2 regions of the Helicovermis profundi genome follow, and region 1 is predicted to be linked to the other one. Evidence: riboswitches for the same ligand, from Rfam matches in the RefSeq annotation. Region 1 holds a riboswitch; the other holds the start of a gene.
The links. Region 1 has a riboswitch for cobalamin ahead of cobT (nicotinate-nucleotide--dimethylbenzimidazole phosphoribosyltransferase). Riboswitches for the same ligand answer to the same signal wherever they lie in the genome.
Positions count from the first base shown of each region.

Region 2: another riboswitch for cobalamin. It lies ahead of AACH12_RS01975 (precorrin-8X methylmutase); the one in region 1 lies ahead of cobT (nicotinate-nucleotide--dimethylbenzimidazole phosphoribosyltransferase).

Region 1 is NZ_AP028654.1:325,240-332,830, reverse strand. Features, by position in the region: gene ftcD (glutamate formimidoyltransferase) at 1-800, opposite strand, end outside; gene AACH12_RS01395 (cyclase family protein) at 1,052-1,744, shown strand; gene AACH12_RS01390 (PucR family transcriptional regulator) at 1,946-3,649, opposite strand; gene cobT (nicotinate-nucleotide--dimethylbenzimidazole phosphoribosyltransferase) at 3,871-4,911, opposite strand; cobalamin riboswitch at 4,990-5,163, opposite strand; gene gdhA (NADP-specific glutamate dehydrogenase) at 5,168-6,511, opposite strand; gene AACH12_RS01375 (Asp23/Gls24 family envelope stress response protein) at 6,896-7,591, opposite strand, start outside.
Region 2 is NZ_AP028654.1:462,623-470,213, reverse strand. Features, by position in the region: gene cbiG (cobalt-precorrin 5A hydrolase) at 1-740, opposite strand, end outside; gene cobM (precorrin-4 C(11)-methyltransferase) at 718-1,473, opposite strand; gene cbiT (precorrin-6Y C5,15-methyltransferase (decarboxylating) subunit CbiT) at 1,521-2,087, opposite strand; gene cbiE (precorrin-6y C5,15-methyltransferase (decarboxylating) subunit CbiE) at 2,084-2,734, opposite strand; gene cbiD (cobalt-precorrin-5B (C(1))-methyltransferase CbiD) at 2,721-3,845, opposite strand; gene AACH12_RS01975 (precorrin-8X methylmutase) at 3,882-4,514, opposite strand; cobalamin riboswitch at 4,648-4,839, opposite strand; gene AACH12_RS01970 (hypothetical protein) at 4,888-5,028, opposite strand; gene AACH12_RS01965 (polysaccharide deacetylase family protein) at 5,117-6,337, opposite strand; gene AACH12_RS01960 (hypothetical protein) at 6,542-6,757, shown strand; gene AACH12_RS01955 (GIY-YIG nuclease family protein) at 6,754-7,020, opposite strand; gene rsmH (16S rRNA (cytosine(1402)-N(4))-methyltransferase RsmH) at 7,053-7,591, opposite strand, start outside.

The DNA.
Region 1 (7,591 bases):
CCATATCTTGCGGCTTCCGATTTAACGAAATTAAATGTTCTATAAAGAGGAGTTTTTCCACAATCAAACATATTCATTGAAACAACTACACCTTTATGTTCTGGGAATTTAAGTCCTACAGATTTAACAGTTGAAAATCCACCTGATGGACCTCTAACTGCTTTCGCAATTTTCTTTGCTATTGATAAATCTTCAGTATCTAAAAATACATTATATGCAGTTAAGCCTTCCATATCAGCACTTACAATTGTTGCACCCATTTTATCATCAAGTTCACCATTTGTACTATAATCAGGTTTTCTCATTTCATAATCAGGATTACTTTTATCTTTAAGAAGTTCTTTAAGTCCTTCATATTGTCCTTTTCTAATAAATCCAAGAGCTTTCTTTTTATCAATTCTTGAATTTACACCCGAGAAATACACTGGAACTTTATGTTTATCAAAAATTTCTTTACCTATTTCTTCTGCTAATTCCTTTACTTCATCAAGTTCAATATTTTTAAATGGATAAAGAGGAATAGTATCTTGCGCACCTATTCTTGGATGAGTTCCTTTTTGAACACTCATATCAATTAACTCATAAGATTTTGCCGCCATATTAAGCATAGCTACTTTAAGTGGAGCCGGTTCACCAATACAAGTAATAACAGTTCTATTAAAATCATGCTCTGGCTCATAACTTATTAGTTTTACACCTTCAACTTTTCTTACCTCATCCACAATAGCTTCAATAACATCTTCATCTCTACCATTACTAAAATTCGGTACAGCTAAAATATACTTTTTAACATCTGACATTTTTGTTCCTCCTTAAAAATTTTAATTTATTAATAGCTCATTTGAAATCGAGCACATTTTAATCTACACTATAGAGTATACTATTTTTATTATTAAATTTTATTAGATACTTTTAACACAATTTTTGCATCAACTATTACTTACCCAATAAATTTATTAAAAATCAGTTTTTTTTAATAAATTAAGAGTATATACTTAATATTAACTTATAAAAGATAATAAATATTTTTTTCAATAGAAAGGAGATTTGTATGGCTTTAAAATTAATTGATTTATCTCAAGAAATTTTCCAAGGAATGTCTGTATTTCCAATGCATCAACCAACTTTTATTATGACCAATATGACTCATGAAGATAACATGAAGCTAACTGGATCAAAAACTCTAGGATTTTCTGCACGAAATTTACTAATTAGCGAACACGGTGGAACTCATTCAGATGGAGTTTGGGAATATAAGCCAAGTGGTCAAACAATAGATAAAATGCCACTTGAGTATTTTTGGGGAAGTGCTATATGCATTGATTTGTCACACTTAAGATACAACCGTCCCATTGAACCAAGAGACCTTGAACTTGCAATTAAAAAATCAGGCCAAACTGTAAGTAAGGGTGATATCCTACTAATGTATACAGGTCATTTTGACAGAAATTTTGGAAGCGATAAATGGCAAACTGAATATACAGGACTTAATTATGAAGCTGCTAAATATCTTGCAGAGCTTGGAATTGTTAACATTGGAGTGGATGCTCCTGCAATTGATCACCCAGATGATTTAGATTTTTCAGGTCATTTAATTTGTGGAGAATACGATATTACTAACACCGAAAATATGTGCAATCTAGATAAAGTCGTAAATAAAAGATTCCTATATTTTGGTTTACCTCTTAAAATAAGAGATGGCTCTGGCTCGCCAATAAGGGCAGTTGCATTAGTTGAAGAGTAAATATAGCAAAAAATTAAAAAGTACACAACTATGTATACATAGTTGTGTACTTTTTACAAAATTATTTATTATAATAAATATTTATTATAACATTATTTTAAATTTCCATTTAAATGCACTCCCTATAAAAAAACAATCAAAATACCTTTTGTAAGCTTTTCTTACAAGGTATTTTGATTGTTTTTTTGCACCGCTGTTTTTTTATAAATTTAAGATTCTCATTATTTTCATTGATGTTTCTAGGCCGTATCTATCCATTTCATCGTTTAAATTTCTTTTGGTGATTTCTTGTATTCTATTGATTCTATATAGTACGGTGTTGTAGTGTGTAAATAATTTTTCTGACATTTTCTTTAAATTGCCATTTGTTTCAAAATAAATTCTAAGCGATTTAACTAATTCAGTATCTCTTTTTCTATCATATTCAACTAGAGGTTCTAATGTAGATTTATAAAAACTTATTAATTCTTCTTTTAAATTATCTTGGCAAAAAATCTTATAAATTCCTAAAGTCTCAAAATTAATTATATCACCATCAACATAATTTTTAGTTGCATCTACTGCCTTTTCGGCATCTTTAAGACTTTTATAAACATTAGCGAGTCCCATTGTTTCTCTTCCAATTCCCATTTTAAATTTAATGCTTGCAACTTTAGCATTTAAACTTTCTTTAATCATCTGAGCAATTAGATTAATCTTTTTATTTGAATCTTCAGATTTTTTCCACATAAAAAGTATATTTATTTTCTTTCCTTTATTCGCTGTTAAATATGAATTGCATTCATTTTTGCAAATTAAGTCTATCATATACATTACTTTTACAAGCATTTGGTTATATTCTTCATCAGAATCAATGCTTGACTCTGTTTTACTTAGTCTAAGCGTAAGCACAGAATAAGAAGCGTCTTTGTCTAGTTTGTAATAATTCGCCCTTTCAATTGCTTTCTTCTTTCTAAATTCATCAAATGAAATAAGATCTTCAAAGAACTCTGCCTTATATTTGTTTTCTACTTCTTGAATAGAAATTCTCTTTAAAAATTCAACTGCAACTACAGTTGAAGTTGATTCCATATACAAAACATCAAAATCGCTTAAGTCACTTTTCATGCCATAGGCAATTAGATGGCCATAAATATTGTTTTTCACCATTATTGGTACCATTATTCTATCAATATCATCTTCATCAATATTAATTTTGTCTCGAGAAGTTTTATTTTTATCTACTCGAAGTTTATTTTTTGAAAATGTTAAATTGATGTCATCTTCAAGTTTTTTGTAAATTTGACTATCACCTAAGGAGTCAATAATAATTTCATCAAAATGATGATCTACAACAACAATAGGATTTTCAAGTGTTTTGGATAAATTACCAATTATATCTTTTATACTTCCACCTTTTAAAAGTACATTCATTGTATCTTTATGAACAATTTGAACCTTATTAATAATCGATGATTGTCTATTAAAAATTTCTTGAAAAACCGGCGTCATAATATCAGTAAAAGGAACTTCATAATCAATTTCAATAATTGGAAAATTAAGTTCATTTGCTAATTTAATTATTTCTTCAGGCATTTTATCTAAATAAGGGAAAATTTTTATTCCCATACCAGAAAGTTTTTTAAAATTACTTTCCCTAATTAAATTCAATTGATTTTCTAATTTGGTTGTCTTAAAAAAATAACCTGTTGTTAATAAGAATTCACCTTTATCTACCCAATTTAAAATATCTGGATCTGCCATAACATTAACTCTAGTAATAATCCTATTAATTCCACCTTCACCTGCAATAATATTACTTTTTTCAAAAGACTTCATCTTTAAAATATCTTTAATAGCTATACCAGTTTCTCTTATCAAAACATTCACCTCTTTATATTCAATATGTAATAATTTAACTAACAAAAATACCATATATGACTTTAATAAGATTTTTATTAATCTATAATAATTTTAATTTTTATAAATTTAATATAAGAATATCATAATAATACCCTATTAACAATATATATTTTTGTGCTATTACTCTATAAAAATTTTAATTTTTAAATATATGTAAAAAAATAAGAAAACTTAGACATACACACATACTTGTGTATACTATCTAAGTTTTCTTATACGAACTTCTATAATTTAAAGCCACCTTCATCAAAAGTAACCATATTGTTATTCATCGCTAGAGCAAACTCAATAATGCTAAACATAATTGCAGCTCCCGTACCTTCTCCAAGCCTTAAATCCAAATGAAGTGGTGTTTTTAGTCCAAGTTCCTTTGATGCTAAAAATGCACCTTTTTCTTTTGAAAAATGTGAAGCAAATAAATAATCTTTTACTTTAGGCTCTAATTTTATTGCGATAAGCGCAGCAGCTGATGAGATAAATCCATCTACTATAACCGGAACTCCTCTAGAAGCACCCCCTATCATTGCCCCCGCCATCGCTCCAATTTCAAATCCACCTACCTTTGAAAGAACATCAATAGGATCATTTTTATTAGGCTTATTAAATTTAATGCCTTTATCGATTACATCAATCTTTTTTTCAAGTCTTTCGAGAGGTAAATTTGCGCCAATTCCTGTGACCTCACTGGGCTTATATCCACCAATTACAGAAAGAATTGCAGATGATGGTGTAGTATTGCCAATTCCCATCTCTCCCGTACCAAGTATATCCGCACCCAAATCTATCCTTGAATTTGCAATTTCAATACCTATTTCAATAGATCTAATTGCCTCTTCTCTAGACATTGCTGGACCTTTTGTGAAATTGCTTGTACCTTTTCTGATTTTTTTATTTATTATTTTATTATTTTTAACATCAGCATCGATACCAACATCTACTACTATAACTTTCGAATTTGCATTTTTAGCTAACGCGCATACTCCTGTAACTCCAAGTATCATATTTTCTGCCTGTATTAATGTAACTTCTCTAGGTGTTATTGCAACTCCCTCTTCAAAAATTCCATGATCAGACGCGAAAACTATTATTTCTTTATTTGAAATTTTAGGAAATTTTGTGTTTTGAATTGCGGAAAGTTTAACTACGATTTCTTCAAGCATACCTAGACTACCCTTGGGTTTTACAAGATTATCTACTCTTTCAATTGATTTAAGTGCAGTTTTTTTATTTACTGATTTTATTTTTCTTAATGTACTTTCTAACATAATTCCCCCTATGTCTTTTATATCATATAAAAAAGGTTCGTGATTCCCCTTAAAAGAGAATCACGAACCTTACCTAATTCATGTTAAATATTTTTGGCAGGTCTCCTGACTTAGAATCAACATGGTTTACACCTTCCCGCTTAAGCAGTGGCATTTGTAAATCACTCATCTTTACAGTGGTGGGACCGTTAAAGATTTTCACTTTATTCCCTATTCTCCCGTAAAACGGGCACCAAAATATTATATTTATTTAATTCTAGTAGTCTCCTTGTGCATACATAGCATCTGCAACTTTTAAGAAACCAGCAATATTTGCTCCAGCAACTAAGTCATAACCAAAACCATACTCTTTAGAAGCTTCTGCAGATACATCATGAATGTTTTTCATAATAGCATGTAATTTTTGATCAACTTCTTCTTCAGTCCAAGATAATCTCATACTATTTTGTGACATTTCAAGAGCAGAAGTAGCAACTCCACCAGCATTAGCAGCTTTAGCAGGTCCTACAATAATTCCACTATCTTGAAGATACTTAAGAGCTTCATTTGTAGTAGGCATATTTGAACCTTCACAAACAAATTTAGTTCCATTAGCAACAATTTTCTTAGCATCATCAATTCTAATCTCATTTTGTGTAGCAGTTGGTATTACAACATCAACTTTAACTCCCCATGGTCTTTCACCAGCGAAGAATTCTACACCATATTTATCAGCGTAATCTTTAATTCTATCATTTCCACTTGCTCTAAGTTCAAGTAAGTAGTCAATTTTATCACCACTAACACCATTAGGATCATAAATATATCCATCTGGACCTGATAAAGTAACAACTTTTCCGCCTAATTCAGTTACTTTTCTTGCAGTACCCCAAGTTACATTACCAAATCCTGATAAAGCAACAGTTTTTCCTTCAAAAGTTTCACCTTGTGTCTTAAGCATTTCTTGTGCAAAATAAGTAATTCCAAATCCAGTAGCTTCTGGTCTAATTAAACTTCCACCATAACTTAAACCTTTTCCAGTTAATACTCCATTTTCAAATACTTTTTTAACTCTTCTATATTGACCATAAAGGTATCCAATTTCTCTTCCGCCAACACCAATATCTCCAGCAGGAACATCAACATCAGGTCCAATATGTCTTTGTAATTCCATCATAAAACTTTGGCAAAATCTCATTACTTCTCCGTCAGATTTACCATTAGGATCAAAATCTGAACCACCTTTTCCTCCACCAATTGGAAGACCAGTTAATGAGTTTTTCAAAATTTGTTCAAATCCTAAGAATTTAATAATTCCAATGTATACTGATTTATGGAATCTAAGTCCACCTTTATAAGGTCCAATAGCTCCATTAAATTGTACTCTATATCCTCTGTTCACATTAAGAGTACCTTTGTCATCTACCCAAGGTACTCTGAACATAATTTGTCTTTCTGGCTCAGCAAATCTATCTAATAGATTAGCCTTTACCCACTCTGGGTGTTTTTCAAGAACAGGCTCAAGTGATACAAAAACCTCTTCAACAGCTTGTAAAAATTCAGGTTCATGTGGATTTCTAGCTTTTACACGGCCAAAAACTTCATCAATATACTTTCTCATTTCAACAACTCCCTTTAGAAATTAATAAACTTAGAATTCAATAAAAATTCAATAATTCTCTTTTGTTACAAAAAAGAAATAATCATTTTTTTAACGCTTACATATATAACCCTTTATATATGTGTTTTTGCAACAAATATTTCATAAATATTATAAATAATACTTATGAAGAAAATCGCTATTCATATTGAAAATGCCTAAATTTAAGTTAAAATAAAACATTTTTTTTTACACAATTATTTTAACACATCAAATTATTTGTGTAAATAGTTTTATTTTTTGGAAGTTTTAAAAGTTTTATTGCAAAATTATCTCTCTACATATGGTATACAATCATTCAATTCTTCGTATATTCTTACAATACAATGCACAATATGTAGAATATTAATTTTTTGTAACATTTGTTTTAACATGTCTGACAACTATATTTACAGCTGTTACATTGATATTAGACATATACTCTACTCTTGATTTGATAGTATTTTGAAGTCTTTCAGCTACTTCAAGCACATTATATCCGTACTCACTTACAACATCACTTTCTATGAATATTCCATTTTCAACCTTGCGAATTTTTGACTTTATAATCTTTACAATTCCATTTGTTTCAAAAGATGCACCTTCAATGATTTGAATAATTGTTCTATTAAATATTACAAAATTACCTATATAACTATAAGTCGGTCTAACAACCGACTTTTCACCAATTTTTATTCTGTTATCTTTTCTTCTAAGAACGGTTTTAAATGTATCTAAAAAATATCCAGAAAAATCGCTTTTAATTTCCATAGCCGGAAGCGGTATTACATGTTTTCCATGATCGCCTCTTTCTGAAAGAGCTTTTTCTATTTCTTCTTTTGAAGATATATCTTCGATAAAAACAAATTCATCTATTTTTGTAAGTTCTAAAGTTTCAGTTATATTTTCAACCATTTTAATCGATGTGCCTATAATTAATATAGTTTTATCAAAATTTTTTTTTAAAACTTTTACCACTTCTTCTCTATGATTATCATTAAAAAATAATGCTCTTTTTACTGCAGCTATTTTTGTATTTTCTCTTTTTGCAGAACTTCCAGC
Region 2 (7,591 bases), 140 kb from region 1:
TCTTCTTTAGAAGTATCCCTTTTGCATCCAAGTCCTATAACTAAATTTTTAATATATAATATAGATGAAATCTCATCGCAACCTTCTACGATTTCTTCATTTGTAATAAATAATTTACCAACTTTAGTTAATGAATTGTTTAATTCATTGTTCTTAATAATTTTTAAATTATATTTTTTTTGAATAGTATCACTCAAAGTTTTATCACTACAAATACAAAGTACATCTTCTTCATTTACAAACATAGATGTAATTAGCTTTGCTTTTTCAAAGTCTTTAAGAATTAAGTTGTTTTCTATCGCTATCATATCTACCGAAGGTTTTCCGTTAACATCAGAAGCTGTAGTTATAACAGGATTTGACTTAATATAATCTGCAATTTGTTTAGCAAAATAGTTAGCTCCTCCAATATGCCCTGATAGTAAACTTATAACGTTATTTCCATTATCATCAATAGCAATAACTGCAGGATCTGTTTTTTTACTTACCATAAACTCTGCAATCGTTCTAACTACAATACCTGTTGCCGAAATAAATATAAGTAAATCACTATTTAAAAATTCTTTTTTTACGCTTTCTTTAAATCCTTCATCATAAATTAAATTCATATCATCTGAATATTTTTTTAGAGTATAAAGTTTAGAATTATTATATAAATTTAAGATTTTTTTTCCCAAACTATAACCTTTTCTTGTTAAAGTAAATATTGCGACTTTTTTATTTTGCATCTCTATACTCATGAGAAAAACTCTTATCATATAATTTTGAAAGTGAATATTCATTTCCTAAAAAGTTACCAACTAAAATTTGAGCAGTTTTGCTTATGTTTGCTTCTTTAACTTTTTGAGAAATATTTTCTAAATTGCCTAAAACAGTCAATTGATCTGGCCAAGATGCTCTTTGTACAACTGCCACTGGAGTCGAAAGTGGATAATGCACAAGAAGTTTATCAACCACTTTATCAATCATTTGAACTGATAAAAATATAGCCATTGAAGCCTTATGTGAAGCTAGTTTGTCTAAAGATTCTTCCTCTGGAACTGGAGTTCTTCCTTCCATTCTTGTTAAAATAACTGTTTGTGTTATATCCGGAAGTGTAAATTCCATATTAAGTGCTGCAGCTGAAGCCACAAACGAACTAACGCCTGGAACTACTTCGCTCTCAATATTTTCTTTACTTAATCTATCGATTTGCTCTCTAATAGCCCCATAAATGCTAGGATCACCAGTATGAATTCTAACAATTTTCTTATTTAATTTTATACCTTCAAGCATAACTCCAATTACTTCATCAAGAGTCATAGACGCACTATTATAAACATCTGATTCTTTTTTTCTCCATTTCATTACCTCTGGATTTACAAGAGAACCTGCATAGATAAGAATATCTGAAGTTTCAACAATTCTTTTTCCTTTTAATGTCATTAATTCAGGATCCCCAGGACCCGCACCAATAAAATATACTTTTTTCATAATACCATCCTTATATAATTTATTTTTATTTTATATAGATACTTATTCTACCTTGTTGCTGAAATAATATAAATTGGATTATTGCTCTCCATAAGCGTTAATCCGCCAACTTTTCTACCTCTTGCAATATTAACAGAAATAATATCTACTTCTTTAAAATTAGATTTGTTTAACTTATCTAGTGTTTTATAAGTATTTTCAATAGTAATAAAATTAAGGACAATTCTTCCAGTTTCATTTAAATTCAAATATGAATAATCAATAATTTCTTCAATATTTCCCCCAGAACCACCTATAAAAATAGCATCAAATTTTATATTTTTAGGTAAGTCTTTAGGTGCTTCACCTAAAGATGCTTTACAATTGTAAATTTTAAACTTTTCTATGTTTTTTAAAAAAAGACTATATGCTTCTTCTTTTTTTTCTAAAGAATATACTAATCCATCTTCTAAAAATTTTGCCATTTCAATCGAAACACTACCAGTGCCACTTCCAATATCAAGAGCCACAAAATTCTTCTTTAGTCTAAGTTTTGAAAGTGAAATTACTCTTATTTCTTCTTTTGTCATGGGAACTTTGCCTCTTAAAAATTCTTTATCTTCTATTCCTATCATTTTTTCTCCAATTCATTTTTATTTATAATAATAACTACATTTAAGTCACTAAATTCGCATTTTTCTTTTGCAAGTTCATCCACAGCATACACAGTTATTTTTTCGTTTTCATAGGATAAATTCTCTCCTACATAAATTTCAAATTGACCTATATCTATTAGATTTTCTTTCATCTCTTTTGCTATAAAGCTTGGATTATTCTTTTTATCTGTAAGAAGCCCTAGCGTTTCTTTTTCATTTATTAAATTTAAAAAATCATTTTGTCTACCATGAACACTAGTTAATATGCCATTATGATATGTAAGAGCTAGTTTTGAATACATATATTGAAGTGAACTAATCCCAGCTGTAACGTTAAAACTTGATTTATCAAAATGTTTACTTAAAAAATTAAGCATACTATAAAATCCCGTATCACCTGATAAAATTACAGATATTCTTTTTCTTTGATAATTCGCGCTTATAAATTCAATCGTTTTAGTTAAATCTCCAGTAATAATAAATTCTTCTTTTTTTAAATATTTAAGAGAATCAAGATTTCTTCTTCCACCAATCAAAATATCAGAGTTTTCTATAATTTCAGTTGCTATAGGTAAAATATATTTTGGATTTCCTGGTCCGATTCCCACTATATTAAATTTGTTCAATATTAAATTCCTCCATTATCTTATTACCTAAATCAGAAACACTTAGTAGCCCATGCTCATTTGTAAATAAGACAACTCCGTTTTGAATTTCATCAAATGCCCTCTTATTTAATTTTTCAGAGATTTTATTACTGATATTATCAAATACTTTATCCATCTTATATTCTTTAATGTATTTAAATGCTTCATCAGTTGTATTTGATATACTAATTAGTTTAATAAGATCAGTTTCAGCACCAATTAAGGCGAGTTGACTCATAATAATTTCCATTCTTCCATCTGCTATTTTACTATGAGTATTAAATATACCACCTGCGATTTTTACCATTTTACCAGCGTGTCCAACCCAAAGAATTTTTTTTATATCAAGTTTAAGCGCTTCGTCAATTACTTGACCTACATAATTGCTACATTTAATTATTTCTTCAATATTTAGACCCATTTTTCTACTAAAGTCTCTTCCATAATTTCCGGGTGATATTAGCAAAATTTTATCATAATGTTTTTTCTTAAATATTCTCATTTCAATTTTTAAAGTTTCAATTAAAGCATCTTCGCTCATAGGTTCAACGATGCCAGAAGTCCCGATTATAGAAATACCTCCAACAATTCCGAGTTTAGGATTAAAAGTTTTCTTAGCAATATTTTCGCCATCTGGTGCGTAAATTTCAACGTTTGCACCTCTATTTTCACCTATAACACTTCTAACTTCTTTTTCTATAGTTCTTAGCGGAACTGGATTAATTGCACTATTTCCCGGTTTAATACTCAAACCTTCTTTTGTTACTTTTCCAATGCCTATTCCACCATATATATTAATTTCTTTATCATCTCTAAATGAAATTTTTGAAAATATAGTCATTTTATTGGTCATATCAGGATCATCTCCGCCATCTTTTATAACTGAACAAAGAGCATAATCATCATTTATTTCCTGATTGTAAATATCAATAGTTAGAGGCCATCCCTTAGGTGTATCAATTTTTACTGTATTTACATTTTCTCTATTTAACAACATAATAGCCGAAGCTTTAGAAGCTGCAGTTGCTGAAGAGCCTGTAGTATAACCATATTTTAATTTTTTACCGTTTTTCTCTATATACCTTTCCAAAACTTCACCTACTTTTAGTCAATTCATTAATAGTCATTACATTTGATACATTATTGCGTTAATAATAGTTGCAGCAACTGGACTACCACCTTTTCTTCCATTAATAATTATATAAGGTATACCCGAATTTTTAAGAGCTTCTTTTGATTCAGCAGCACCTACAAAACCTACTGGAACTCCGATTACTAAAGATGGATTTGCTTTCTTTTCTTTAACTAATTCAAGTAGTTTATAAATTGCTGTTGGGGCATTACCTATTGCATATATCGAAGTATTTTTGTCTTTAGCCGCAATTTCAATAGCCGCCATCGATCTAGTAATATTTTTTTCTTTTGCGATTTTGAATACTGATTCTTCGTGAACTAAATTATATATTTTTGAATTATATTCTTTTAGTATTCTTTTATTTGTACCAGCCATAACCATCTTAGTATCAGCATATATATCATTTCCATTTCTCAAACTGTCCATAAGTATATCAATAGCTTTAGGATGAATTTCTATTAAATTAGCATATTCAAAATCTGCAGTCGTATGGATCACTCTTTGAACTATTTTAATTTCTCTTTCATCAAAATTATGTTTACCTAATTCACTTAATATAATTTCAAAACTTCTTTCCTCAATTTTCATTGGGTTTTTAATATAATCTTCAAGATATTTACTCATTTATTCCTCCGCAATATTATCTAGGTATTATTCAAATTTACATTTCAGGTAAAAAAGCAAGAATTTTATACCTATATATACAAAAAACAGCCCAAAAGGCCGTTTTAATTCGTAGTCTTCCCGCCTGAAGTATCTCGTTTAACAATAGTAGGCAGGTTTCCTGGCTCATACGTAGCCCATTAAACGTCTTCCCAGAAATCCAGTGACGTATTGTTTAACGGTAGTATTCACAGTAGCAGGGGGCTGCGACAGATTTTAACTGTCTTCCCTATTATCCTCTCATTAGAATCACTCTAACTTAGGCACCTATTATCTAATATTCAATTATTAACTACATCCTATCAAAAAGATTTAAGCAAGTAAATACAAAAAATTATTTACTTTTCATACTAATAATACTTAATTGATCGCTTATTTTTTTTAGTATAACAATTATTTTATTTATAGAATATTGAATAGAAATTAAAATTATAAAAAATACTATTAAAATAAATATAATTATTTGATTATTCATAAATTCACATCCCTTACACTAGTTAAAATATATGCCTTTATCACTAAGCCAGAATTCGCTTATTCAAACCTAGTTAATAAGTTAATCGCTAATAAGTTACTATTTTATACTCATCCAAAGACTCTTTAGAAAGATATTTTTCATTTCCTTCTCTTATTGTGATAGTTTTAGGATTGCCATCACTAATAAATTTTAGTCTTGGCTTTTCTTTGTATAAATCAAGCCAATGTCTTAATTGTAATTTTCCATCTCCACTTTGTACTCTTAAAATGCTTTTTGGATTAAATCTTTTACTATAAGCTGACCAAGAAGGTCGCCATCCTACATTTAAAATTGCAATATTATTATACTTAGTTCCGTCATAGCTTCCGGATACAAGTTTTTCTTTAGCTGCGTCATTCTTTGGTCTTTCTCCGAACGGAAGAGCAAGAGTGTTGATTTTATATCCATTCATAAGTGGTTCATATTCTTTTACAACATTTGCAAGAGTATTTTCAATTTTATCTGCATCCATTGTTTTAAAATGTCCATGATGATAACTATGATTTCCGATATCCATACCTACATTTATGATATGATTTAATTTATATTTAACCAAATTCTTTTGTCCAAATGGAGTTCCACCATTTAAAAAGAACGTTGCTTCAAGCCCAAAATCATTATGTTTATCATAAAAATCTTCCATAATTCCAACAACCGAATTTGGATCAATCTCTTTATCACCATTTTCATCAATTAATATATTAAAATTTGACCTATTTCCATCATCAAAAGTTAAAACAACAGGTGTATATCCCGCTTTAGTTGTAATATTTCCATTAACAAAATCTTTAAGGCTAAGTAGTCTAAATCCACTATCATAAAGCTCTTGAAGATCTTTCTTAAAACTTTCAGCTGTTCTAGAATACGTTGCATTTTTTTTACTTAATCCATGATACATAATAACCATAATTTCACCGAGTTCGTTCGCTTTAATTTTTTTAAGTTCTTTCGTGCTTAGCTCAGTAAAATTAGTAGCTTCTTTTACATCTTCTTTATTTGAATCTTCTTTGCTAGTTGTAGTTTCTACATTTGTACTATTAGGTTCGATTTTTGTAGTATTATCAATATTTTTTTCTATTTCTTTAGCTTCAACATTTTCTGTATCTTTGTCATTTTCTACATTTTTAACGTCAACATTTTTTGTACTTACTTCCACGTTATTTGCATTTTCTTTACTGAGGTCTATATTTTCTTCATTTACTTGTTTTAAAGAACAACCACTTAATAATAAAGTGATTGCTAAAACTACTACTATTCCTTTTTTCATATTATCTCCCATTTTATATATTAATATCTATGTATTTACATACTAATAATATACTCAAAATCAGAAATTACAACTATTATTTAATAAATGTAACCCTTTTTTATCAATCTCTAATTGTTTTTTAATCTTACTTCTATTTTATATTAATAGAAGTATATTATTATGTAGATGCAGATATAAATAAAGTACAAAAGGAGGCAAATTATGCTTGGTAATCTTCTATTTATACTCGTATTAATTCTTTTAGGGAAATTTTTATTGTCTTTAGGATTTGGGATAATAAAAATAATTCTTACACTTATATTTATTGGAGTATTATTTGTAATAATTCCAATTTCAATTGCACTACTTATTCCAATTTTATTGTTCTTTGGAATAGGATTCCTAGTATTACTTATTTTTAAGTCAATACTTCATTAAAAGTCAATTTTGAAACTGCCTATTAAAGAAATTTTTTCTTTTCTAGTCAGTTTTTTTATTATTATTTCTCTTTTTAAAGCTTGAGATTTTGTTTCAAACTCTTCATAATATTTAAGAATCACCGGCGTTCTACCCCTTGTGTATTTGGCACCATTTCCAGAGTTATGAGTTTTCATTCTTTTATCTAAATCTACTGTCCAACCAGTGTACAAAGTATTGTCACTACACTTCAGAATATATACATAATTTTTAGTTGCTTTCATATTCCACCTATCATTTTACTTTATTTGTTTGATTACGCTTTTATAGCCCATCGCATTTTAGTAGAACGCGCACGTGTATTGATATTACATTCTTCTTTAGAAGGCCTAATTATTTCTGAGGCAACTTCACTATAAATTCCTTCTTTAAATAAACGCTTAAAAGATTTTTTTACAAGTCTATCCTCTCCAGAGTGAAAAGAAAGAATTGCAACTCTTCCGCCACTTTTAAGAGAACTTGGTAATTTTTCTAGAAACTCATATAAAACTTCAAATTCTTCATTGACATCTATTCTAAGTGCTTGAAAAGATCTTTGACAAGATTTTTTAACAGCTTCTTCCCTCTCGTTTTCAGGAATAAATTTTAATGCACTTTTTATTATTTGCTGAAGATGAGTCGTTGTAGAAATATATTTTCCTTTCTTGTTTTCTATAATAATAGCTTTAGCAATTTTTGCAGCATAAGGTTCATCTGAATTTTCAATAAGCATCCCCTCAAGTTCAGCTTCTGAAATATTTCTTAATCTTTCAGAAGCTGAAATACCCTTTTTAGGATTAAGTCTAAGATCAAGTG